2 regions of the Pseudomonas sp. GW822-FHT05A08 genome follow, and region 1 is predicted to be linked to the other one. Evidence: riboswitches for the same ligand, from Rfam matches in the RefSeq annotation. Region 1 holds a riboswitch; the other holds the start of a gene.
What was found. A riboswitch is a leader RNA that binds a small molecule or an ion and turns the genes downstream of it on or off. The one in region 1 is predicted to bind cobalamin.

Region 2: linked by a shared signal. The riboswitch ahead of cobW (cobalamin biosynthesis protein CobW) and the one ahead of cobO (cob(I)yrinic acid a,c-diamide adenosyltransferase) in region 1 are both predicted to bind cobalamin.

What each region holds. Positions count from the first base shown of each region.
Region 1 is NZ_CM179511.1:5,309,668-5,315,076, forward strand. Features, by position in the region: gene bluB (5,6-dimethylbenzimidazole synthase) at 1-506, opposite strand, end outside; gene AC3RCP_RS23725 (cobyrinic acid a,c-diamide synthase CobB) at 503-1,828, opposite strand; gene cobO (cob(I)yrinic acid a,c-diamide adenosyltransferase) at 1,825-2,436, opposite strand; cobalamin riboswitch at 2,517-2,752, opposite strand; gene AC3RCP_RS23735 (hypothetical protein) at 2,916-3,497, shown strand; gene AC3RCP_RS23740 (PQQ-dependent sugar dehydrogenase) at 3,570-4,889, shown strand; gene AC3RCP_RS23745 (class I SAM-dependent methyltransferase) at 4,892-5,409, opposite strand, start outside.
Region 2 is NZ_CM179511.1:4,450,460-4,455,868, reverse strand. Features, by position in the region: gene nfuA (Fe-S biogenesis protein NfuA) at 1-130, shown strand, start outside; gene cobM (precorrin-4 C(11)-methyltransferase) at 308-1,054, opposite strand; gene AC3RCP_RS19950 (cobalamin biosynthesis protein) at 1,136-1,549, opposite strand; gene AC3RCP_RS19945 (CbtA family protein) at 1,546-2,253, opposite strand; gene AC3RCP_RS19940 (CbtB domain-containing protein) at 2,265-2,453, opposite strand; cobalamin riboswitch at 2,552-2,773, opposite strand; cobalamin riboswitch at 2,879-3,077, shown strand; gene cobW (cobalamin biosynthesis protein CobW) at 3,174-4,241, shown strand; gene cobN (cobaltochelatase subunit CobN) at 4,245-5,409, shown strand, end outside.

The DNA of each region.
Region 1 (5,409 bases):
GGCAGGCCCAGCAACTGGGCCAAGCCAGCGGGCTCGAACAGCGACACCCAGCCCATGCCCAGCCCTTCGGCCCGGGCCGCCAGCCACAGGTTCTGAATCGCGCAGGAGAGCGAGGCCAAGTCCATTTCCGGCAGGGTGCGGCGGCCGAAAATATGCCGCTCACGGTCGTCCATCAGCGCCGCCACCAGGACCTCGGCGCAGTCGTTGATGCCTTCGACCTTGAGCTTCATGAACTCATCGGAACGCTCGCCCAGGGCCTCGGCGGTGCGTACCCGCTCCTCTTCCACCAGTTGCTGGATTTGCCCGCGCAACGACCGGTCACTGATACGGATGAACCGCCAGGGCTGCATCAGGCCGACGCTGGGCGCCTGGTGCGCCGCCTCCAGCAGGCGACGCAAGACCTGCGGCTCGACCGTGCCACCGACGAAGTGACGCATGTCACGACGCTCGGCGATCGCGCGATAGACCGCGTCGCGCTCGGCCGCGGAAAAGGCGTTGTCGCTCATGGGCGCCGCGCGAGCACGCTCGCTCCTGCCGGCGCCAGCAGGGACGCCACCGCTTCGGGGTTGGACGGAAAATAGAAATGCACATAAGAGGCGGTCATCCGCCCTTCGCGGTAAACCGCTTCCGCGCCGCGCCCGCCATTCGGGCTCAGGCCGCGAGCGATCGGCGCAAGCTCGGTGCTGGTCAACGAATGATGATAGGTATGCCCGCGCAACGAACCTTCCGGCAACTCCACCGCCTGCAAGGCCAGGGCCGCCAGGCGCTTTTGCATCACCGCATCGCCGGGCAACAGGCCCAGCAGTTCGGCGCGCTCGCCGTCGACGTCGGTCAGGGAATCCAGCAGATACAACATGCCGCCACACTCGGCGAGCAAGGGTTTGCCTGCGGCGTGATGCGCGCGGATCGCGCTGAGCATCGAGCCGTTCGCCGCCAGCGCCCGGTGATGCAGTTCCGGGTAACCGCCCGGCAGGTACAGGCTGTCTGCCTCAGGCAGTACCGCGTCATGGATCGGCGAGAAAAAGACCAGCTCGGCGCCCATGGCCCGCAGCAGATCCAGGCTCGCGCCATAGGTAAAGGCAAAGGCTTCGTCGCGGGCCACGGCAATGCGCACGCCGGCCAACAACGGCTCAACGGCAACCACCTGGGGAGCGGCGAATGCCACGGCGGGCGGCAAGGCCACTTCGCAGCTGTCAGCCAAGGCGGCCGCGGCGGCGTCGAGACGCAGATCCAGATCGTTGAGTTCGCTGGCCTGCACCAACCCCAGATGGCGGCTGGGCAGTTCGATGCCGGTCTCCCGGGACAGCGCGCCGTACCAGCGCAAGCCCTCGGTCAGGCTGCCTTCGAGCAACTGCGCATGCCGCAGGGTGCCGACGCGGTTGGCCAGCACGCCGGCGAACGGCAAGTCCGGCTGATAACGCGCCAGCCCCAGCGCCAGGGCGCCGAAGGTCTGGGCCATGGCGGTGCCATCAATCACCGCGAGCACTGGCACCCCGAAATGCCGCGCCAGGTCGGCGCTGGACGGCGTGCCGTCGAACAGCCCCATCACGCCTTCGATCAGGATCAGGTCCGCCTCGCCGGCGGCCTCCCATAACAGGCGGCGGCTTTCCTGCTCGCCGACCATCCACATGTCCAGTTGATACACCGGCGCACCGCTGGCGCGCTCGAGGATCATCGGGTCGAGAAAGTCCGGGCCGCACTTGAACACGCGCACCTTGCGCCCCTGATTGCGATGCAGGCGGGCGAGCGCGGCGGTCACGGTGGTCTTGCCCTGACCGGAAGCCGGCGCGGCAATCAATACCGCCGGGCAATGACGGGCATCACTCACAGTTCGACGCCTTTTTGCGCTTTGATCCCGGCCTGGAAGGCATGCTTGACCATGCCCATTTCGGTGACGGTGTCGGCCAGCTCGATCATCTCTGGCTTGGCGCCACGTCCGGTGACCACCACATGCTGCATCGGCGGTCGCGCCTGCAGGTCGCTGAGCACCTGATCCAGGTCCAGATAGCCGTGCTTGAGGGCGATGTTCAGTTCATCGAGCAGCACCAGGCCGATCGTCGGATCGCTCAGCAGTTCGCGGGAAACCGCCCAGGCCGCTTCGGCCGCGGCAATGTCGCGCTGGCGGTCCTGGGTTTCCCAGGTGAAGCCTTCGCCCATGACATGGAAACGCACCTGCTCCGGGAAGCGCCGGAAGAACAATTCCTCGCCAGTGCTGTTGCGGCCCTTGATGAACTGCACCACGCCGCATTGCATGCCGTGGCCCATGGCCCGCGCGAGCATGCCGAAGGCCGAGCTGCTTTTGCCTTTGCCGTTGCCGGTCAGCACCAGCAGCAAACCGCACTCGTTCGGCGAGTTGGCGATGCGTTCATCGATCACGGCTTTTTTGCGCAACATGCGCGCCAGATGGCGTTCGTCACGATCGGGGGATTCAGTCATGGGGCAGCTCTCCGTTGGGGCTGGATAACGGGGGGCAGGAATAGGAATAGACGGCGCAAGCCTGGCATCGCCCACCGTGATGCCGCTGGATGGATCAGGCCGGTCTCCGGGCTTGTGAGTGGCTGGGATGCCCAACTGCGCGCCTTCCCATGTCGACAGTCGACACAGTGGCATCAGGCGCAGTCTTGACTCACTTACCGTTGCGGGGGCAGCGCCGGAATCGTCGTGCGTGCGCCTTCGGCACGCGTACTCACCGGCTTCCCTGTTTCACTCTGTCGACCCAAGGCCACAGAGCACCTGAAACAAGTCGCGAAGGTTAGAGGGTTGGGGGTGGAGCGTCAATTAAAGCCCCGCAGATCGGCGAATGCTGCATATCGGAAAAATGACGCCAATCTTGTGCCACACTCAGTGCAGTGATATCAAATAGCCATAATCTCGTTAAAAAACTCCAATATCTGAACAATAATAGGAAAAGTCCGATGCAAGGCATGATCATCAGCAATCCGAAACTGGAATTCCTGCGCCCTGCCCTGGAACGCTGGTTCGATTGCATCGACCGCTACAACACCGTGCGCGGCGATAACGAAAGCCCGTACTGGTTCGACGAAAAAGCCAACCTGGGAATGCTCTCGGCGGCAGCCTGGATGGCGGAGATGGTCACCCTGGAACACGCACCGAGCAAAAAACAGCTCGAGGACGGCGACCGCAGCGGCCGCACCGACCTGTACATCGCCACGCAGGAGGAACGCGTCTATATCCAGACCACCCAGCGTTGGCCCCGGGTCAACAGCCTGCACCTGACCCAACCGTTGCTGGATGCCGCCAGCGACGCGAAAAAAGCCAGCTACCCCAGCGACCTGAAACTCGGCTGCCTGTTCGTCACGCCACAGAAAACCCAGCACAGTGCCACTCCGGAAGAATTGCAGGACATGGTCGACGACCTGCAAAAGGAACACTGCTGCGCCGTGGCCTGGTACTTCCCCTATGCGTACCGCAAATTGCGCAACGAAGCCGGCAACTATCACCCCGGCGTTGCCGTGCTGTTCAAGGAAGCACGCTGAGCAGGTGGAACCATCGTCCATCTGTGCTTCTCTATGACTACACCGACTTCGTGCACTCATAGGGAAATCAGCATGCTCAAGCTTCGATACGCAATCCTTGCCGCCGTCGCCGCAGGCCTCGCCGCCTGTGGCGAGACCTCCACCCTCCAGGTCTCCGACGGCACCGGCCCCTCGCCGAAACTGCCCGAACCGAACAAGACCCTGTTCCCGACCGTGAACATCGCGCCCGCAATCGGCTGGCCGCAAGGCGCCAAACCGGTGGCCGCCGCCGGCACCCAGGTCGCCGCATTCGCCGAAGGCCTGGACCATCCGCGCTGGTTGTACGTGCTGCCCAACGGCGACGTACTGGTGGCGGAGACCAACGCCCCGCCCTCCCCCGATGACAGCAAAGGTATTCGTGGCTGGATCGCCAGCAAGATCATGAGCCGCGCCGGGGCCGGCGTGCCCAGCCCGAACCGCATTACCCTGCTGCGGGACAAGGATCACGATGGCGTGGCGGAAACCCGCACGGCATTCCTGGAAAACCTCAACTCGCCGTTCGGCATGGCCCTGGTGGGCAATGATCTGTACGTCGCCGACACCGATCGCCTGCTGCGCTTCCCCTACAAGGACGGCGACACCAAGATCAGCGCCCAGCCGACCAAGGTGGTGGACCTGCCTGGCGGCAAGCTGAACCACCACTGGACCAAAAATGTGATTGCCAGCAAAGACGGCAGCAAGCTGTATGTCACGGTCGGTTCCAACAGCAACGTCGGCGAAAACGGCATGGATCAGGAGGAAGGTCGCGCCGCCATCTGGGAAGTCGATCGCGCCAGCGGCAAGCAACGGATTTTTGCCTCAGGCCTGCGCAACCCCAACGGCATGGCCTGGGAGCCGCAAAGCGGCCAGTTGTGGACCGCGGTCAACGAGCGCGACGAGATCGGCAGCGACCTGGTGCCGGACTACATCACCTCGGTCAAGGACGGCGCCTTCTATGGCTGGCCATTCAGCTATTACGGCCAGCATGTGGACGTGCGAGTCACTCCGCAGAACCCGGACCTGGTGGCCAAGGCCATCGCCCCGGATTATGCCGTCGGCCCGCATACCGCCTCCCTCGGCCTGGCATTCGCCGAAGGCAGCAAGCTGCCGGCGCCGTTCACCCAAGGCGTGTTCATCGGCCAGCATGGCTCGTGGAACCGCAAGCCCCACAGCGGCTACAAAGTGATCTTCGTACCCTTCGCCAATGGCAAGCCGGTAGGCCAACCGGTGGACGTGCTGACCGGCTTCCTCAACGCCGACGAGAAAGCCATGGGCCGCCCGGTCGGCGTAGTGATCGACAAGCAAGGGGATCTGCTGGTAGCCGATGATGTCGGCAACAAGGTCTGGCGCGTGTCAGCAGCCAAGGCGCAATAGGTTCAGCGCTTGCGGCACAGGGTCAAGCCGTCCCCCAGGGGCAGCAGCGACAGGTCGACACGCGGGTCATCCTTCAAGGCGCGATTGAGTGCCTGGATGGCCCGGGTGTCTTCACTCTGGGGATTTTCCTCCAGCACCCGACCGCTCCACAGCGTGTTATCGAACACCGCCAGCCCGCCAACGCGTAGCAGGCGCAGGGCACTTTCCAGGTAAGCCGGGTAATTGGCCTTGTCGGCGTCGATGAAGACCAGATCGAAACCACCCTCACCCTCCTCCTGCTCGATCCTGGCCAAGGTCTCCAAGGCCGGTGCCAGGCGCAACTCGATCCGTCCGGCGACACCTGCTTCCTGCCAATAGCGGCGCGCGGTGGCGTTGTAGTCACCCGGGATGTCACAACAGATCAGTTGACCATCCTCCGGCAAGGCCGCGGCCATGGACAAGGCGCTGTAGCCGGTGAAGGTCCCCACCTCCAGCACACGCCGGGCACCGATCAGCTTGATCAGCAACGCCAGGAACTGAC
Region 2 (5,409 bases), 860 kb from region 1:
CCAAGGCTGCGGCCAGGCCGACGTGACCCTGAAGGAAGGCATCGAGCGCACCCTGCTCGAGCGCATTCCCGAGCTCAAGGGAGTACGTGACGTCACCGACCACACGCAGAAAGAAAACGCCTACTACTAAGGCGTTCGCTGCGAACATGAAAAACGGCGCCCCGTGAGCGCCGTTTTTTTATGCTTGATGCTTGTGATTTCAGGTGCGCCGTGTCGCCTGGATCGCGAGCAAGCTTCGCTCCTACAGAGGCATGCGCATTTTCTGTAGGAGCGAGCGGGCGGAGATCCGACTTGCCCGCGATGCTCTTCAAGGCCGATACAAATGCGCATGCCCCGCGCGATACAGCGACGACTCACTGAAACTGTCCGTGGCCAGCACCCGGCCCACCAGGATCAGCGCCGTGCGCCGAAAACCCTTGGCCTGGACCTTCTCGGCAATGTCCGCCAGGGTGCCCAGCACCCAGTCCTGGTCCGGCCAGGTCGCCCGGTGCACCACGGCAATCGGGCAGTCGGCGCCGTAGTGGGGCAGCAGCTCGGCGACAATCTTTTCCAGATGGTTGACCCCCAGGTGAATCGCCATGGTGGTGCCGTGGGCGGCCAGGCTGGCGAACGCCTCGCCGGCGGGCATCGAGGTCTTGTCGGCATAACGGGTCAGGATCACGCTCTGGGCGACGTCCGGCAGGGTCAGTTCGGCCCCCAGCAAAGCCGCGCAGGCCGCGGTGGCGGTCACGCCGGGGATGATCTCGAAGGGGATGCCCAGCTCGCGCAGGCAGCGAATCTGCTCGCCGATGGCGCCGTACAGGCTGGGGTCGCCGGAATGTACCCGGGCCACGTCCTGGCCTTTGCCATGGGCGTCCTTGATCAGCTCGATGATCTGCTCCAGGTGCAGTTCGGCGCTGTTGACCAGCTGTTCGGCGCGATGGCCCTGGAGCACCGCTTCGGGCACCAGGGAGCCGGCATAGATGATGACCGGGCAACTGTGGATCAGCCGCTGGCCCTTGACGGTGATCAGTTCCGGGTCGCCGGGACCTGCGCCGATAAAAAAGACGGTCATGGCGTTCTCCTGTGAAAAAAGGGGCGAGGCAACCTCACAGATGAAGATTGCTCATGATCAGCGGCGGGGATTATCGAAGATTTACCCGGAGCAGGCCAAGGCGAGGGTCGCCTGGGCGTATTTCTGCCGCGGGACCAGCAGCTTTGCCGGGCTTCGGGCCAGGCGTTCGGCCAGGGCCAGGGCGGCACTTTCGGCGACCCCGTAGCAGCCGGTGCGTTCGTAGGCGATCTGCGAACGATGGCTGAGTTGCAGCACATAAGGCGTCAGCTGGTTACTGCTGAAACAGGTCAGGGGCAGGTCCAGGTGCGCGGCCAGGGCCAGCAGCCCGGGTTCCTCGCATTTCAGGTCGATGCTGGCCAGGGCCTTGATCTGCCCAAGGTCGATGCGGTGGGTGCTCAGGGTCTGGTCGAGCAGGGTGCGCAAGGTCTCCACCGGGCAGCCCCGCTGGCAGCCCAGGCCGACCACCAGGGTCGGCGCTGTGCTGGCCTGCGTCATGCCGAGTACTGATCGTCGCTCTTGCGGCGGAACAGCCAGGCGCTGATCAGGCCCAGGGCCAGCCAGAACGCGGCGTTGGTCAGCTGCGAAGCGATCTTGAACTGCGCCTCCAACTCCTCCGGGGCGAGCATCGAATGCACTTGCGGCTGTGGCGCGCCGATGAGGTGCGGCACGGCGAGGATGGCCACGCCCAGCGCTTTCAGCAGCCAGTTCCGGGCGAAGACGATCAGGGCAATGCCGGCCGCGGTGGAAGCGGCGGTACCGACCCACCAGACCTGCCGTTGCGCCAGGTCCGCGGCGGCGGTGCCCGGCAGTTCGGGCGGCAGGCCGAGGGTCGGCGCCAGGCAGAAAGTGGCATAACCGGCCAGGCCCCAGAGCAGGCCCTGGGAAGTACGGTTCGGCGCGCGCAGGGTGTAGAGACCGGCGAGCATCAGGGCGAACCCCACGGCGACCACCAGGTTGCCGCCGGTGGTGGACAGCACGCGCTGCCAGCCGTCTTGCGGCTCCCAGGCTTCGGCGTCGTGGCTGTGGGCGGCGGTGCCGGCGGCATGCTCATGCGCTTCTTCATGCTGGGCGGCCGGGGCCTTCTCGTAGGTTTCCGCCTCCAGGATCAGCGGTGCGACCCAGAAGCTTTGCAGCAGGGTCAGCAACAGGGCCGCCAGCAACCCGGTGAACCCCGCGGTTTGCGCGATACGCTTGATCATGTCGGCAGGTCTCAGTGGCAAGGGAAGGCGGCGCTGTGGCGGGTATCGTGGGCGGCGTTGTGCACCGCTTCGATATGGGAGAAGCCGGCGAAATACACAAGGCACGCACCGAGGATCGAGGCGCCGATGGCGGCGACCAGGCGTTGGCTCAGGGTGGCGGTACTGCTGCTGGAATGGCTGGTGCTGCTGATGATCGACATGGCGCTTCCCTCTGGTGTGTCAGCGGGTGAATCGAGCGCAGCAAAACCCCGCGAGACGGGCTCGCGGGGAATTAACAGCGCCCGCCCACCGCGGGTTTGTTATGACTGTGCAGCGGGCCGGTCTCCGGGCTCGCGAGGGGCGGGGCTTGCGCCACGCCTGCAAGAATCGCCTTCCCATGCCGGACTGCTGGCACAGTGGATCTGATTCTTCGCTCGCTTACCGTTGCGGGGGCAGCACCGGACTGATCAAGGCTTTTGGCCTGTGACGCACCGGTTTCCCGTTTCACCCTGTGAAGGGCACCCGTAACAAGGTGTGTAGGAGAGCATGGGCGAGGGAGGGGCGTCAATTGGCAAGGGTTCTCGTTTTCGATCGCAATTGGCCTGTCCTCGCGCTGCATGAACATTGACCGCCCCCCAAGCTCTGCGTAGCCTTGCGCTTTCGAGGTTCTTCGGCGTCTGTCGAAGCTAAGAAGGGAACGCGGTCCAAGCCGCGGCTGCCCCCGCAACTGTAAACGGTGATGAACGATGCAAGGCCACTGCCAGGCGGCGGGAAGGCGCATCGTTGGCCAGTCGAACGACCGGCACGCCGTCAGCCAGGAGACCTGCCTCGGACCTGATTCTCACTACAACCGGGCGGGGTGATCCGGTGGCGAACCCTTCCGTGCAGTTGCCTGCGCGGCTCTCGTCCCGTATGCCCGCCACCTTGCCAAAGGGCATCCGATGAAAACACTGGCCAAACTTCCCGTCACCATCGTTACCGGCTTCCTCGGCTCGGGCAAAACCACCTTGCTGCGGCACATGCTGGACAACGCCCAGGGTCGACGCATCGCGGTGATCGTCAACGAGTTCGGCGAGCTGGGCATCGACGGCGAGATCCTCAAGCAGTGTTCCATCGGTTGCACCGAGGAAGAAGCCAGCGGTCGCGTCTTTGAACTGGCCAACGGCTGCCTGTGCTGCACCGTGCAGGAAGAGTTCTTCCCGGTGATGCGCGAGCTGGTGGCCCGTCGCGGCGACCTCGACCATATCCTGATCGAAACCTCTGGCCTGGCCCTGCCCAAACCTTTGGTCCAGGCATTCCAGTGGCCGGAAATCCGCAGCGCCTGCACCGTCGACGCGGTGATCACCGTGGTCGATAGTCCGGCCGTGGCCGCCGGCACCTTCGCCGCCTTCCCGGACCAGGTCGACGCCCAGCGCAAGCTCGACCCCAACCTCGACCATGAATCGCCGCTGCACGAGCTGTTCGCCGACCAGCTGTCCAGCGCCGACCTGGTGATCCTCAACAAGGCCGACCTGATCAGCCCGGCAGACCTGGCCAAGGTGCGCCTGGAAGTGGCCGAGGAGCTGCCGCCGGCGGTGAAAGTCATCGAAGCCAGCAGCGGTCGCCTGCCGCTGGACGTGCTGCTGGGCCTGGGCAACGGCTCGGAAGAACATATCGACGGCCGCCACAGCCATCACGATCATCACCACGATGGCGACGATCATGATGATCATGACCACGACGCCTTCGATTCCATCTCCATCGAGCTGCCCCAGGCCGACGAAAGCCTGCTGCTGGACGCCCTGACCCAACTGGTGGTGCAGCACGGCATCCTGCGGGTCAAGGGTTTCGCGGCGATCCCCAACAAGCCGATGCGCCTGTTGATCCAGGGCGTGGGCACGCGTTTCGACAAGCACTTCGACCGCCAGTGGGGCGCCGATGAAGCCCGTGCCACGCGCCTGGTGCTGATCGGCCAGGAACTGGACGCGACCCTGCTCGAAGCGCAATTGCGCGCCGCGCTTAGCGTGTAAGTCATGCACCTGCTCAGGACCCAGCCCGGCGGTTTCGTGTCGGATGACAACATTGCCGACCTTGGACAAACCCCCGCCGAGCTGGTGATCCTGTGCAGCGGCGACTCCAGCCTGGCGCTGCTGGCCGAAGCGGCGCAGCAACTGCCGGAGGATTACCCGAGCTTTCGCCTGGCCAACCCGATGCAGGTGCAGAACCATGCCTCGGTCGACCTGTATGTCGACCAGGTGCTGCGCCACGCCAAGGTGATCCTGATTTCCCTGCACGGCGGCATCGCCTATTGGCGTTATGGCATCGAGCAACTGGTGCAGCTGGCGCAACGTGGCGTGCAGCTGATCCTGGTGCCGGGCGACGATCGTCCGGACCCGGAACTGAGCGACCTGAGCACGGTGCCCGCCGCCGACCGCGAGCGCCTCTGGCACTTTCTGCGCCAGGGCGGCATGGGCAATGCGTTGAACCTGTACCGCTGCCTGGCCAGTGGCTGGCTGGGGCGTGATTACCCTTGGTCCGAGCCGCAGACCCTGCCGCGCACGGCGATCTACCACCCGCACCAAAGCAGCGCCGCCCTCAGCGACTGGCACGCCGATTGGCGGGCTGGCCAGCCGGTGGCGGCGCTGCTGTTCTACCGCTCGCATTTGCAGGCGGCCAACACCGCCTTTATCGATGAGTTCTGCCGGCGCTTGTTGGCGGCGGGCCTGAACCCGCTGCCGATAGCCCTGGCCAGCCTGAAAGAGCCCGGTTGCCTGGCGGTGGTCGAGGACCTGCTGGATGAAGTGCAGGCAGGGGTGATTCTCAACACCACCGGCTTTGCCCAGTCCAGCCCGGAGGCGCCGCACTTGCGGCCGTTCCGCCGCGATATCCCGGTGATCCAGGCCATCTGCGCCCAGGACAACGAACCCGGCTGGCGCGCCAGCGAGCAGGGTCTGGGCCCGCGGGACCTGGCGATGCACATCGCCTTGCCGGAACTGGACGGGCGCATCATCAGCCGGCCCATCAGCTTCAAGGACCTGGCCTGGCGCAGCGAGCGCAGCCAGTCGGACGTGGTCTGCTATCGCCCGGCCCCCGAGCGCATGGATTTTGTCGCCGAACTGGCGCGGCGCTGGGTCGATCTGGCCCGGCTGCCGAATGCTGAAAAACGCATCGCCCTGATCCTCGCCAACTACCCGACCC